DNA from 3 places in the Moorella sp. E306M genome. Region 2 is predicted to be linked to each of the others. Evidence: riboswitches for the same ligand, from Rfam matches in the RefSeq annotation. Region 2 holds a riboswitch; each other region holds the start of a gene.
The links. A riboswitch is a leader RNA that binds a small molecule or an ion and turns the genes downstream of it on or off. The one in region 2 is predicted to bind cyclic di-GMP.
Positions count from the first base shown of each region.

Region 1: it holds a riboswitch for cyclic di-GMP, as region 2 does, so the genes downstream of both, flgB (flagellar basal body rod protein FlgB) here and FLZ89_RS00885 (hypothetical protein) in region 2, are expected to answer to the same signal.
Region 3: it holds a riboswitch for cyclic di-GMP, as region 2 does, so the genes downstream of both, FLZ89_RS02830 (hypothetical protein) here and FLZ89_RS00885 (hypothetical protein) in region 2, are expected to answer to the same signal.

Region 1 is NZ_BJKO01000001.1:291,403-295,797, reverse strand. Features, by position in the region: gene fliD (flagellar filament capping protein FliD) at 1-99, shown strand, start outside; gene fliS (flagellar export chaperone FliS) at 190-633, shown strand; gene flgN (flagellar export chaperone FlgN) at 636-1,124, shown strand; gene FLZ89_RS01510 (AbrB/MazE/SpoVT family DNA-binding domain-containing protein) at 1,166-1,369, shown strand; gene FLZ89_RS01505 (Uma2 family endonuclease) at 1,410-1,979, opposite strand; cyclic di-GMP riboswitch class I at 2,263-2,398, shown strand; gene flgB (flagellar basal body rod protein FlgB) at 2,560-2,958, shown strand; gene flgC (flagellar basal body rod protein FlgC) at 2,961-3,386, shown strand; gene fliE (flagellar hook-basal body complex protein FliE) at 3,725-4,036, shown strand; gene fliF (flagellar basal-body MS-ring/collar protein FliF) at 4,215-4,395, shown strand, end outside.
Region 2 is NZ_BJKO01000001.1:178,003-182,397, forward strand. Features, by position in the region: gene FLZ89_RS00870 (methyl-accepting chemotaxis protein) at 1-728, opposite strand, end outside; gene FLZ89_RS00875 (chemotaxis protein CheW) at 864-1,310, opposite strand; gene FLZ89_RS00885 (hypothetical protein) at 1,748-2,113, opposite strand; cyclic di-GMP riboswitch class I at 2,129-2,215, opposite strand; gene FLZ89_RS00890 (DUF1786 domain-containing protein) at 2,645-3,697, opposite strand; gene tatA (twin-arginine translocase TatA/TatE family subunit) at 3,729-3,905, opposite strand; gene FLZ89_RS00900 (ABC transporter permease) at 3,965-4,395, opposite strand, start outside.
Region 3 is NZ_BJKO01000001.1:541,909-546,303, forward strand. Features, by position in the region: gene clpP (ATP-dependent Clp endopeptidase proteolytic subunit ClpP) at 1-154, opposite strand, end outside; gene tig (trigger factor) at 208-1,542, opposite strand; tRNA gene FLZ89_RS02825 (tRNA-Gly) at 1,739-1,813, opposite strand; gene FLZ89_RS02830 (hypothetical protein) at 1,875-2,102, opposite strand; cyclic di-GMP riboswitch class I at 2,261-2,348, opposite strand; gene FLZ89_RS02835 (FadR/GntR family transcriptional regulator) at 2,574-3,311, opposite strand; gene garR (2-hydroxy-3-oxopropionate reductase) at 3,479-4,369, opposite strand.

The sequences.
Region 1 (4,395 bases), 110 kb from region 2:
CAGTTTACGGCTATGGAGCAGGCCCTGGCGGCTTTGCAGAGCCAGGGGAACTGGCTGGCCGGGCAGATTGCGTCCCTGAGCGCTTACCAGGTAAGGTAGTGTTTTTATTGAAGTAAAAGATACGGATAAGAGAAGGCTCTGCAACCCTGCCCGCAGAGATGACAGGCTTGAACAGCAGTATACGCCGAAATGCGGATAGAGAACGAGGTGCAACTTATGGCTGTAAATAATCCGTACCAGACTTATCAACAAAACCTTGTCCAAACCTTGTCCCAGGAAAAGCTGGTGCTGATGCTTTATGATGGAGCCTTGCGCTTTTGCCGCCAGGGGCTGGTTGCTATGGAAAAAAAGGATTATGCCGGAGTAAGCAATAGCCTGGGCCGGGCCCAGGATATCCTGAGCGAACTGATGGCGACCTTAAACAGGGATGTAGGAGAAATTGCAGAGAACCTCTATAAGCTTTACGACTTCATGTATCGTCACCTGGTCCAGGCTAACGTAAAAAAGAGCGCAACTATGATTAATGAAGTAATCGACCTGTTACAGCAGCTGCGCGACACCTGGGAAGAAGCGACAAAAAAATACCAGTCCCACGATTATCGCACCAGAGTTGGGATGAACTGGCAGGGCTGATAATGAGCGAGATAGAAATAGTGGCCAGGCGGCTTTTGCAGGCGTATTATCAGGAAATAGAACTGATGCAGGTATGGCAGCAAAACTTAGAGCAACAACAGCAAGCCATTCAAGCCGGCGTCTGGGATGAATTAAATAATCTCATAGCAGAAGCCGCTTCCTGGAGGGAAAGGCTGACCCGGGCGCGGCAGGCTACCCGGCAGCTTGAAGAATTCCTGGTATTAGTTTCAGGGTGTGAAGCTCTGGAGTGGGAAAAGATTGAGTTCCTGCCAGAGGCAACCCGCCAGGAGCTGGCCGGGGCTACCCGGCAGGTGCGATCCCTTTGGGAGGAATGCCGGCATTTGCAGGAAGCTAATCTAAAAAATATACAAAAAGCTATGGCAGCGATTAAGTTGGAATTGGAGCAGGTACAAACAGCCCGGCAAATGGCCCGGGCCTACAGACGGGAAAATAAAACCGCTGTACCCCGGTGTCTGGACCGGCGGCTATGAGTTAAGAAGGGGCAGCGAGCGGGGGCAGGAGAAGGAAGACCATGAGCAAGCAGATTGAAATAACAAAACTATCAAGCCGGGGGCAGGTAGTTATCCCGAAAGAGATCCGGCAGCAGCTGGGATGGGAAACGGGCGATCACGTGGCTGTGGAAGTGCAGGGGGATATGGTAATCCTGCGGCGCCTGCAGCTGGAAAGCTGCCGGCAAGAAAGGCACCAGCAGGTGAGGATGAGTTTAATCAAGTAGATGAAGAAACGGGTGCGGGGAAAGCGGTAAAAGCCCGGGGCTAATCTCCCGGTAAAATATCCTGGACGGGAATGTTTAGCCCCGGGAAAGCCAGCGGTGAAATATGGTCGCCGCGCCCGTATTCTTTAACCTCTCTATACCCGGAGGGCGAAGGCAGGCGATAGGCAGTCACCTGCTGCGCCTGCAGGTTAACCAGCCATACTTCCTTAACCCCACCCTTTGCATAGAGGTTTGCCTTTACTTCGCGGTCATAAGCCATCGAAGTGTCGGACACCTCGACTAACAACAATACGTCCTCCGGCCGGGGGTGGAAAGAAGCATAATAATCATCACGGGCCTTAAGCAACATCAAGTCAGGCTGGGGTTCCGAGTGTTGGTCCAGGCGTAAAGGGTTGTTGGTGTCTACCAGGGCATTATCGCCTATTTTGGTGCTAAAGATATGAAGCAGCCGTCTGACACACGCGGCGTGCCTGGTCCCTATCGGCACCATCTCTATAATCTCCCCCTCGATCAGCTCTACCCGGTCGTCTTCTCCCAGGATGCCTGCCCGGGCCATCTGGTAAAACTCCTCAACAGTAAAACGTCGGCGAGGAACCTCGACTGCCGCCATTCTTTAGACCCCCCTTTCTTCTGTCCTTCCCTTAATGTTATATATTATAGCCCTATATCCTTTCCAGGATGATTGTCGTATCTATACCGAATCCCAGGCCGGTTGGGATGGCTATATTATACCACAGTTGGAAGCGAAATCTTTAGAGGAAAGAAAAATAGGAAGCTGTTCCCGGAGGGGTGGAACGGCTCATTTTTTTGGTTGATTTTCTCCCGACATGCAGGAATTTGGCAAATCGTGTTGAATAAATATCGAAAATACAACGGTAAAATTTTCTTACTCCGGGCGTCAAGGGCAAGCTCTCCGAAAGGGGATGCGCGCAAAGCCATGGGTCTAAGGTCCGTGTCTTCCGGGGCAGGGCTTGTACGCTTCTTGTTTCTAGCCCCGGGGTGAAGGACTATGACTGCCAGGCCGCCGTTCCCGGTTCCTTTGAGACGCCCGGTAAACGGGCTTTTCTTTTAGGACTAAAGTCCCAGACTAATTTGGGCCTTAAGCCCGATACCCAAATTCCCATAGAAATGCTAAAGTGGTAACCGCTGGAGAAAAATATCGTTTTTCCGGGAAAGAGGGGGAAACCTGGATGTTTATGACGCCGGCTTTATATGTCCTGGAAAAGGCCCTGGACACGGCGGCTTTACGCCAGCGGGTCATCGCCCACAACATCGCCAACGTCAATACCCCGGGCTTCAAGCGCTATGATGTCTCCTTTGAAGAGAAACTCGGCCAGGCCCTGGGACTGGAGCCGGGTCTAACCCTGTACCGTACGAACCCCTATCATCTGCCGTCAGCCAGTCTGGATCTTACCCCGGAGGTTAATCAGGATAACAGCACCACGATGCGTCAGGACGGCAATAACGTAGATATCGACCGGGAGATGGTCGACCTGGCCCAGAACAGCTTGAACTTTAACTTTGCCGTCCAGCAGCTAAACGGCCGGCTGGCCATGCTGCGCTATGTGATTAACGAAGGGAGGCGGTAGGGGTGGAATTATTGCCGGCCCTGGCTATCAGCGCTTCCGGCCTTACGGCCGAGCGCCTGCGCCTGGATCTCATTGCCAACAATCTAGCCAATATCAATACCACCAGGACACCCCGGGGCGGCCCCTACCGGCGGCAGGTGCCGGTTTTTGCGGAGAAACTGCGGGAAGCGCTGGGACAGTCGCCGGACCAGGCTCCGGGCAGGGGAGTGGAGGTCGCGGCTATTGTTGAGGATAACACGCCGCCCCGCCTGGTATACGACCCGTCGCACCCGGATGCCGACCCTGACGGTTATGTGGCATTGCCCAATATCAATATCGTTAACGAAATGGTGGACATGATCACCGCCACCAGGGCCTATGAGGCCAACGTCACCGTCCTTAATGCGGCCAAGGCCATGACCATGAAGGCCCTGGAGATCGGGCGTTAGAGGTATGGTATGGCTGCCGCCCCAGCCATGAAGTATGAAAATATATGGCTGGGAAAAGGGGCTGGAGGGTACAGGCGGAGGGCGACTTGGTTCGAGGCGTCAGCAAACTCAGCGAAGCCGTAGCGAGGCGGCGGTGAACGGGATGGGGATCGTAACGTGGCTTAGGAATAAGAAGTAGCACACCCCGTGATGCATGATTGAAACGCCAAAAGTTTAGCCACCCCCGCCGCCGAGCAAGGCTGAGCGCTAAGTTTGCTAGCTGAGAACCACCGGAGCCCGGAGGCTGTACCCTCCAGCCTGAAGGAAGCTGGGTTATAACTTTCAGGAGGAAAATGCACATGCTCTATTCACCTGTATCCCTTTTAATGCCGGCTCCCCTTCAGGAGAGCCAGCAGTCCCGGCCCGTTCCCCAGGGTACAGGAGCCGTAGCCGGGTCTTTTGCAGAAATCCTGATGGAAAAACTGGGGGAAATCAATACCCTGCAGCAGCAGGCCGATGCCCTCACCCAGGAGTACCTGGCCGGTAAAATCGAGGACGTTCACCAGGTCATGCTGGCCCTGGAACAGGCCAACCTTTCCCTCCAGCTGGCCGTGCAGGTGCGCAATAAGGTCGTGGAGGCTTACCAGGAAATCTCCCGCATGCAGTTCTAGTGCCGTCCTTGAGCCGGGTCGGTAGCAGCGCGGCACTTGAGGGGAGAGCAGTTGCTTGCCCTGGACCGGCAGGGGGCGGTGCGGCAGGCGGTGAAAGTTAGGTGCAGGGGAGGCATTTTTTCCTGGTAGTGATATTAATTATGGTTAGCAAAGCAATATTGCCTTCCGGGAGCTCAAAATGAAGCTTAAACAAATTCTGGACAGGATAAAAAATTTCTGGCAGGGTTTAACTCCCGGGCGGCGTTCGGCCCTCCTGGCCATCAGTATAGCCGCTCTGCTGGGTGGCGCCTTTTTGCTGCAGTGGCTGCTGAAGCCCCAGTACGCACCACTGTTTACCAATTTGCAGCAGCGTGATGCGG
Region 2 (4,395 bases):
ACCGCCAGGATTAGTGGTGTAGTGATGGTTCGAGTAAAGAAATAAGTAATTACGGCCAAAATCAATAAAACAATAATACTGATAATAACCAAAGAACCGGAAAGGGCCTTTCTGGACTGGGCAATCTCCCGGGCCACATCATTTTGGGCAACCTCTACCATGGATAAATAAGTGCCCGTCCCGACCGCTAACTCGAAGTTGCCAAGTTTAAGAGGGGCTATATAAGAAATTTTTTCCTCTTCCTTGTTAGTCTTAGGGTTGAGCCAAATGTAAGACACAAATCCCCCGCCGTTCTGGGCCACTCTGATGAATTCCTGAACCACTTTCTTGCCGGATTTATCCGTTAGGTCCCAAAGGTTCTGGCCTTCCTGTGACTTGTTTTCCGGCGCCACTACCCTTATACCATCATATCGGTAAGCAAAAAAGTATCCAGCTTCGCCATACCTGCTGGCATCCAGCGTTTTTCTTATAAGCTCAATAAGCTGAGCTTCCGGTATAGTGCCGGCATTACTTTTATACATATCGGTTAAGGAGGATACCATGGAATCGACTGTGTTTTTGAGGCCACTCTTTATTTCATTTAATACGTGTTGTTGTACTATTGATCGAGACTTAAAGGTAAGATTTGCCAGCGAAACGTTGGCAATAATCAATTGAACTAGTACTGTTGCTAGTATAGCTATCAGTGTCAGTGCCATAATCTTGCTTCTTATGCTTTTCAGAGACATTCTCTATCTCCTCCCAATATACATTAAGTAATAGAATACGCGTCATTTTCATGGCTTCTTCGATAGCGGCGCTGGCCTGAACGCGCGGCGCCACGGATCATCCTAAAGCCGACATAATCTTCGGTTATCATCTCCCTATTGCATACGCTCCAGCATTTCTTTCTCGTCGACTTCAAGGAGCAGTTCCAGTTTAATTATGATGATAATCTTATCGTCCTTCTTGGCCAGACCCTCCACAAAGGCGGCGTTTACCGTCGTGACATCGGGCGTAGTCTCAATAGTGGTTTCATCAACTGCCGCCACTTCTTTGACGGAATCAACAACCAACCCCGCTTCCTGCCCCGCTATGTCTACAATGATTATCCTGGCATCTTTCGTCTTTTCCCCCTTTGCAAAACCGAAGCGTTTCCTCAGATCGATTACCGGTATTATCTTTCCTCTCAGGTTGACGACGCCTTCTACAAATTCAGGCGTTTGCGGTATTCGAGTGACGAGCGTATCCTTGACTATCTCCCGGACATCGAATATGTCCAGGCCGTAAAGCTCACCCGCCAGGTCGAAGACTACCAGCTTCCTGGCCATGCACCCTTTCTCCTTTCTTTAGAGGCTAAGCGTCGCGCTTTGCTTTCTCCAGACCTGCTGCGCACCTCCCCGTCCCCTCCAATTGGCTACTCAAGTAACTCGACTTCCTCCTTTCTCTGCTTTTTAGTTTACATAAAACAAGGCTCGGGCAAGAAACAGTTGTTTTCTCGTCTGAGCCTGTATCAGCAATGCAGACTGTTAAGCAGATTATAAAGTTGATAAGCTTATTAATGCTATTAGCAACTAATATTGGTTGGTTGGTTGGTTGGTTGGTTGGTTGGTTGGTTGGTTGGTTGGTTGGTTGGTTGGTTGGTTGGTTGGTTGGTTGGTTGGTTGCAAGAATCATGCCAGCGTGCATTACATTGATCTTCCTTTGAAGTTTTTAAGTTCTAGCTTATGTTTAGATTTCGCTAGTTCTTAACTCGCTGTTTGAACAATCATGGCTTAACGTCTGTAGACCCAACAGCTTTGCGCCCCCGCCGCTTATTGGGATAACAATCAATCTCTTTTTCCTCCATTGAACCGTTATTACCGACTTCTTCCGATAGAGGTAGCTCAGTGAGCGCTAGAACTTTGCCCTCCTTAATTTTGGCCATTAGTTCTTCGGCCGCGACTAACAGCTCGTTAATTTCTTCCTCGGTTAATGGGCCATCAACCATACTTTGCTCCCCCTTTAACAAGTCCAAATTCTGGTGGAAGGGTTTGCCTGGATTGCCACCATACTTATGTATTTCGCCTTCACAGCAGTAATTGGCCTTCAGGATTTTTTCCTTACTACTACCGGAAAAGGAATATATTGCCAATAAAAGATAAAGGCATACTGTAGCCTGGCTAGCATACTCATTAAAGAGGCTAGACCCATGGCTTTGCGTTCCTGCCTTTCGGTATGTTTGCCTTGAACTAGGATACTAAGGGATAGTAAGTTCGCTGTTTGGAGAAATTTGGAAAAGAAGAATAATTTTACCTCGGGCGAGGCAGTATAAAAGAAGGCGAGATAGATAGAGGAGATAGAGAAAGTCTATTTCCAATAATAGGCGGTTATGGTAATTGTACCCCCCCCCCCCCCCCATATTGGAATTATTTTACTTTTGACGTTGGTAAACCCTCTCATTTGGACAACCCTTCTCCAAAAAATTGGTACTAGAGATATTTTATTCGACATGTTACTCTATTTTCCTGCAGGTTTCCTTAAAAAACCTCTTAAAAGCTTACCGCCCCTGCCTGTCAGTGAATTTTCTTAACTGGAATCCCGGCCTAATTGAAATTATGGTGAACACCTTGTTTGCGCAGAGTGGCTGCTTGATACGGTCCGGTAAGGGCTCTTTGTTACCTACTTAAAATTTTACACGACCTTGGGTGTCACCGGCCACCGCGGCCACTAGGCCGAAGCAACCGCTGAGCATCATGTCACCATAAGGAGCGGCCCAATAATAATCCTGGTGTATGGTCAGCCGGCGCTGCGGACCCGTTACGGCAACGAAACGGAAGCCCCCACCCGGCCGGTAACCGGGATCAATATAACATCCGTGGCCGCCGTCATTAAAGATTTCCTCATTGGTAAGCTCCCCGGCCCTCAACTTTTCAACAAAACTAGCCAGCTTGTGGCCGCTTAAACAGCTGGTATGATGCTCAAACAGGCCCCATACCCGCTGCTCCTGGAGGAGAACCCCAATGGTGTGCTGGTTGCCGCAATTGACAACGATCAACCCTTCCTTGCTATGGGCCGCTACCCTGGCATCGCACAGGGCACCCCACAGGGCGGCCGCGCCGGTGTCCATGAGCCAGGCCCCCGGTACCTGCTCCTGTACGGCCTGCATCCGGGTTAGATAACGCGGCGGCTCCCGATAAAGAAGGTCTGCCAGTCTACCACCGCTGGCAACAAAGCGCTGCCAGTGCTGGAAACGAAAGAGGCGGTCGCTCGTGCCTTTCGGCGCCTCGCCGTGATCCAGGACGGCTATGGCCACTTCCGCTGGAAGGCTGACGCCATAGGGAGCCAGGCTACCGGCCAGGGTATCAAGATCAACATCGCCCGTCTTAATGGTTACTGCATCCCCGGGCGGTCCCTCAGTTATTTCAATGCCCAGTTGCCGCACCCTATCCAGGTCGTCATAAACCGTCCGCGCTGCCGCGGCCGTAGCATAGACTTTTAAACCGGCAGCCAGGTGGCGGCGCAAAGCTCCTACCAGGGCTCCACCACCCATAAGGTAACCGGTAAGGAAGACGTCCCGGCGGGCGGCTGTGGCTGCCTCCACCTGCCGGCCGCAGATTACTGTTGGCGAGGGTAAAATGAGCTGGACGCAGTTTTCCAGGGGCTGGTCCGGACGGTAGAGCAGGATATCCTGGGTGCCGCCGCCGATGTCTATGGCCAGTAAAGGCCGGCTTAGCATTTTGCCACCTCCGTACAGGGGATGGGATGCCCTATTTCTTCTCCGGATTGTCGTCAGCCTTGAGGCCTTTTTTAAATTCGTTGATGGTTCGGCCCAGGCCGCGACCGAGTTCCGGCAACCTTTTGGGACCAAAGATGATTATCGCCGCCAGGATAATGAGTATCCATGCGTAAGGGCTAAATAAAGTGCCGAGGGTTACGATGGTTATTGCCCCCCTTTTTTAACCTTATACCCAGGATAACATATTCTCCCTTCCGGGACAACCTGCTAGCCCGTTAAACGCCGACGCAAGAGGTAAAGGGGCGGGTAGAAAAAGATGGCAATAAAAACTACCAGCCAGGCTACATGGACCAGGAGTTCCGGACTTAACTGCCCCAGGACCAGGGGCCGTACCAGCTCCACCACATGGTAAAGGGGGATCAGCCAGGCCAGACGCTGGACGATTAACGGCAGGGCATCCAGGGGAAAGAAAACCCCGGCAAAAAGAAACATAGGGGTAATAATCAGGGTAAAAAAGTAGCTGAAGGTATCAATCTTGGGTACCAGGCCCGTCCAGATCATCCCCAGTTCGGCAAAGACAAAGCCGCATAACACCAGGACCGGGGGCACCAGCAAGGCCGCTGGCGACTGCACCAGGCCAAGAAGGGAAATCACCAGTAAAATTACCGTACCATAGAGGACACTCTTAAAGGTCCCAA
Region 3 (4,395 bases), 360 kb from region 2:
GGAATAGCATCTGGGCAATCACCAGATTGGCTACATGATCGTCAATGGCGCTTCCCAGGAAGATAATCCGGTCTTTCAGCAAGCGGGAATAAATGTCGTAGGCCCGCTCGCCCCTGTTGGTCTGCTCAACTACTACCGGTACCAGGATTGACACTCCTTACCCCACCTCCATGGTAAAAATTCCTTCCACAACCGCTTCTACTCCTTTTAGCCTTCCGTCGCAGCAGTTTCTCCTGTCTCCCCTTCTCCGCCTTCCCGGGGAGGTACGGCCACACTGTGCTCGACCAGAAAATCTATGGTCTTTTTAATCATTATATCGTATTTCAGGAGGGACAAGTCGCCCAGATTCTTCCGTACTTCGGCTGCATCCTGGCGGAAGATCCTGGCCATCTTCTCAATTTCCGCCTCAATGTCTTCTTCCGTGGCCGCAATATTTTCGGCCTTGGCAATGGCTTCCAGCACCAGTTCGGTCTTTACATCCCTTTCCGCCCCGGGCTGGAATTCTTTCTCTAAATCATCCATAGTCTTACCAGTATTATTTAAGAACTCCCCCAGGGTTATTTTCCTGGCATGCAGGTTGCGTTCCAGTTCCCTGAGCCGGGATTCGATCCGCCGTTTAACCATGATTTCCGGTAAATCCACCGTGGCTGCCGCTACGGCCTTGGCCACTACAGCTTGCCTTACGGCAGCGTCAATCTCTTGCCGCTGTCTCTCTTCCAGCCGGCGGCGGATATCCTGGCGCAGTTCGGCTAGAGTCTCGCACTCGCTGACGTCTTTGGCAAATTCATCATCCAGAGGGGCCAGCTCTTTTCGTTTAATGCCCCGGATGGCAACCTGGAAGACGGCTTCCTTGCCCGCCAGGTCTTCTTTGTGGTAGTCGGCAGGGAAGGTAACGGTAACGGTACGTTCCTCGTTTAGACGGGCACCTACCAGTTGTTCCTCAAAGCCGGGGACAAAGGTACCCGACCCCAATTCCAGATGATAATTATTTCCTTCTAAACCTGGATAAGGCTGGCCTTCTACCGTCCCTTTAAAATCAATGACGACAATATCCCCCGCAGCCGCCGGTTCATCTTCGATGTTCTTGATGGTAGCATAACGCTCCTGTAAGCTTTTCAGATAGGCGTCGATATCCTCCTCGCTAACTTTTACTTCCGGCCGTTCCACTTCCAAGCCTTTGTAGGTGCCGAGGTGGACTTCCGGCTTGACTTCTACTCTGGCCTTGAAGATTAAAGGCTCGCCCTCTTCCACCTTGACTATTTCCACTTCAGGGTGATCGATGGGTTCCAGCTGGTGCTCGGCTACTGCTTCTTTATAGGCCGGTGGAATAACAATTTCTACCGCCTCATTATAGATAGGCTCTTTGCCGATATACCGTTCCAGGATAAAACGCGGTGCCTTGCCTTTCCTGAAACCCGGGATGTTTACCCGCTTTACCAGGCGGCGGTAAGCTTGATCCAGGGCTTTCTGTACCCTGGGTGCTTCAACTTCAATTTCCAGAAGTACCTGATGCTTATCTAACTTCTCGACGGTAGCCTTCATTACCTACTTGCTCCTCCCTGCTCCCGACTACTGGACGCCATTCATTATGACCATCCATTTAGCATAAAATACTATCAGCAATTTTATTTCGCCGCTTTGTCTACCTTTTCCTGCCGCGCCTACTAAAAAACAAGCTAGTAGAATAACACCTCGGACAGGTAAAAACCCGATCCGAGGTCCCCCCAAGCCAAAAATATGGAGCGGAAGACGGGATTTGAACCCGCGACCCTCGCCTTGGCAAGGCGATGCTCTACCGCTGAGCTACTTCCGCCCGTTATTCAGGCACTACCACGCTTTCCGTAGCGATATATTAACAGATAGCTCCGGTTCTGTCAAGTTTTCTGCCCACCGGGCTGTGACAATTTAACGCAGCGGCCAGGTTCATTAACGCCCTCGCCATCAACCATTTGTAAAAGATTGTGAACGAGTATGTTAACCTGGCCTTCGATTAACCTCAAAAGATAGTTTTTATAGGTTGCCGGCAAAGTCTTACGGCGCAGGTAATCGTCCAGGAGGGCTTCCAGTACTTCCTGGTTAACGAGTTTATCCCGGCAGGCCATCGGACAATAACCCTATGGTTTTATTCATTAATTTTACCCCTTCCCGGCAATGATCACATGCGCGAAGCAACCCTCATGGAAGACAAAAAATAAAGGACAGCCTCATCGCCAAAGGCCGCCCCTGTCTTCATGCTTAAAAATTGCAGCAGCATCAAAGTACCGGCAGCCTGGCGATCTTAGCTCGTAAAAGCCTTAGACCCATGGCTTTGCGTCCCCCCCTTTCGGTGGGGTTTGCCTTTAGCGGTAACCCTTTACGCTATTCGACATTAATGCTTTTTTTCCTGCAAAATATACCACTTTTTGGGGCAATAAAAAAACAACCCGGGCAATCCGGGTGTGGTAGGGTATATATTAAAAAGGAGGTCAGAGGGCTTTGCTCGCTTTTATAATAGCACGCCAGGGTTATAATTGTATTAAGCCCTCTTTAAAAATGAATTAAATTTATACTCCGGTTTGATTAAGTAACGCATCTTAACGATCATCAATTTGCTTACCCCCGGCCAGGCTCTCCAAAAGCTTCACCCGTCCGGAGACGTTGTCGAGGTGCTCCAGCATGGCATTGCGCGCTTCTCGCGGTCGTCTCTTGCGGATGTTCTCCAATATTTTCCGGTGTTCAGTCACCACCAATTCCCGGTGCCAGGGCAAGGTCCTGCCGTAGCGTAAACTCAAATGAAAATACTGCCGAATAATATGCTCTATAGTGGTAGAAGTCTGGATAAATATAGGATTCTTGGTGGCTAAAGCTATGCTGTTGTGAAACTGGTAGTCAGGTTCGATGGTGATTTCTCCCCTGGTTATCTCCTCTTCCAGCCTTATTTCTGCCGCTTCCATGGCCTCTAAATCCGCCTCGTCGCTCCTTTCGGCGGCCAGGGCAGCAGCCTCGGCTTCCAGCGCCCGGCGAAACTCAACCCAGGAGAGCAACTGCTGGTATTCTACCTCGTTTAATTTGGCCATCAGGTCCTCTGGTTCCAAGGGAAAGCGCTTGACATAAATGCCATTACCGTGCCTTATCTCCAGGATGCCGCTGGAGGCCAGGACAGAGAGGCCTTCCCTTAAAGTGGGGGTACCGACACCGAACATTTCGCTCAATTCTTGAACGGGCGGCAAGCGGTCCCCCACTTTATACTCCCCGCTCTTAATCAACCGGGTAATGCGTTCCACCACTTCTTCATACATTTTCTTCTTGCGGATGATTAGCCCGTCTTTCATGGTTATTCACGCACCTATACCAAAATGTTTCCACTAAGACCTCGCTGTCCTATTGCCCCTCTGGCACCGCTCAAGTTCGGATCATTCTCCACATCATGCCCTTTCAAGTTTTTGGCATAAAGGTCCAGGCGGCTTACAGGCAGCCTGGACCTCGCAAAGGGGGACCACTAATGCTTTCTTGCCTCAACTTGTGCCAGTTTTTCGTAAAAGCGAATGATGGCTCCGTGGTCGGCGTCACCCAAGCCATCAACCTTTAAGGCTTGCAGAATTTCCATAACAACAGAGGTTAGCGGCAGGGGAACTCCCACCTCATGCCCGGCAGCCATGGCATTGGCCAGGTCTTTAATATGCAAGTTAATCCGGAAACCGGGCTTAAACTGACCGGCCAGCACCAGGGGCGCCTTGGCGTCCAGGACCGTACTCCCGGCCAGGCCGCCGCGGATGGCCTGGTAGACCAGTTCCGGGTCAACGCCGGCTTTGGTGGCCAGGACCAGGGCCTCGGACATGGCGGCAATGTTCAGGGCGACAATAATTTGGTTCGCCAGTTTGGTCACATTACCGGCGCCGATGTCACCGACGCGGACCACGGAAGATCCCATGGCCTTTAATATATTATAACATTCATCAAAGTCTTCCTGTTTGCCTCCGACCATTATCGACAAAGTTCCGTCGATGGCCTTGGGTTCGCCGCCGCTCACCGGCGCATCCAGCATACGCACGCCCTTTTCAGCCAGCTTCCCGGCTATTTCCCTGCTAACCATAGGGTCAATGGAGCTCATATCAATAAGGATTGAACCAGGCCGGGCACCCTCAAGCAAACCATTCGGCCCCAGGACAGCCTCCTTGACGTGGGGGGAATTGGGCAGCATGGTGATAAACTTATCGCAGCGTTCGCCCACCTCCCGGCAGGAACCGGCCGGTTCCGCGCCGGCGGCCACTACATCGTCTACTGCTTCTTTAATAATATCATATACGACCAGCTCATAGCCAGCCTTCAGCAGGTTTTTACTCATGGGCTTGCCCATGATGCCCAGTCCTATGAAGCCAATTTTACTCATCTTTTTCTTTTTACCCCTTTCGCCAA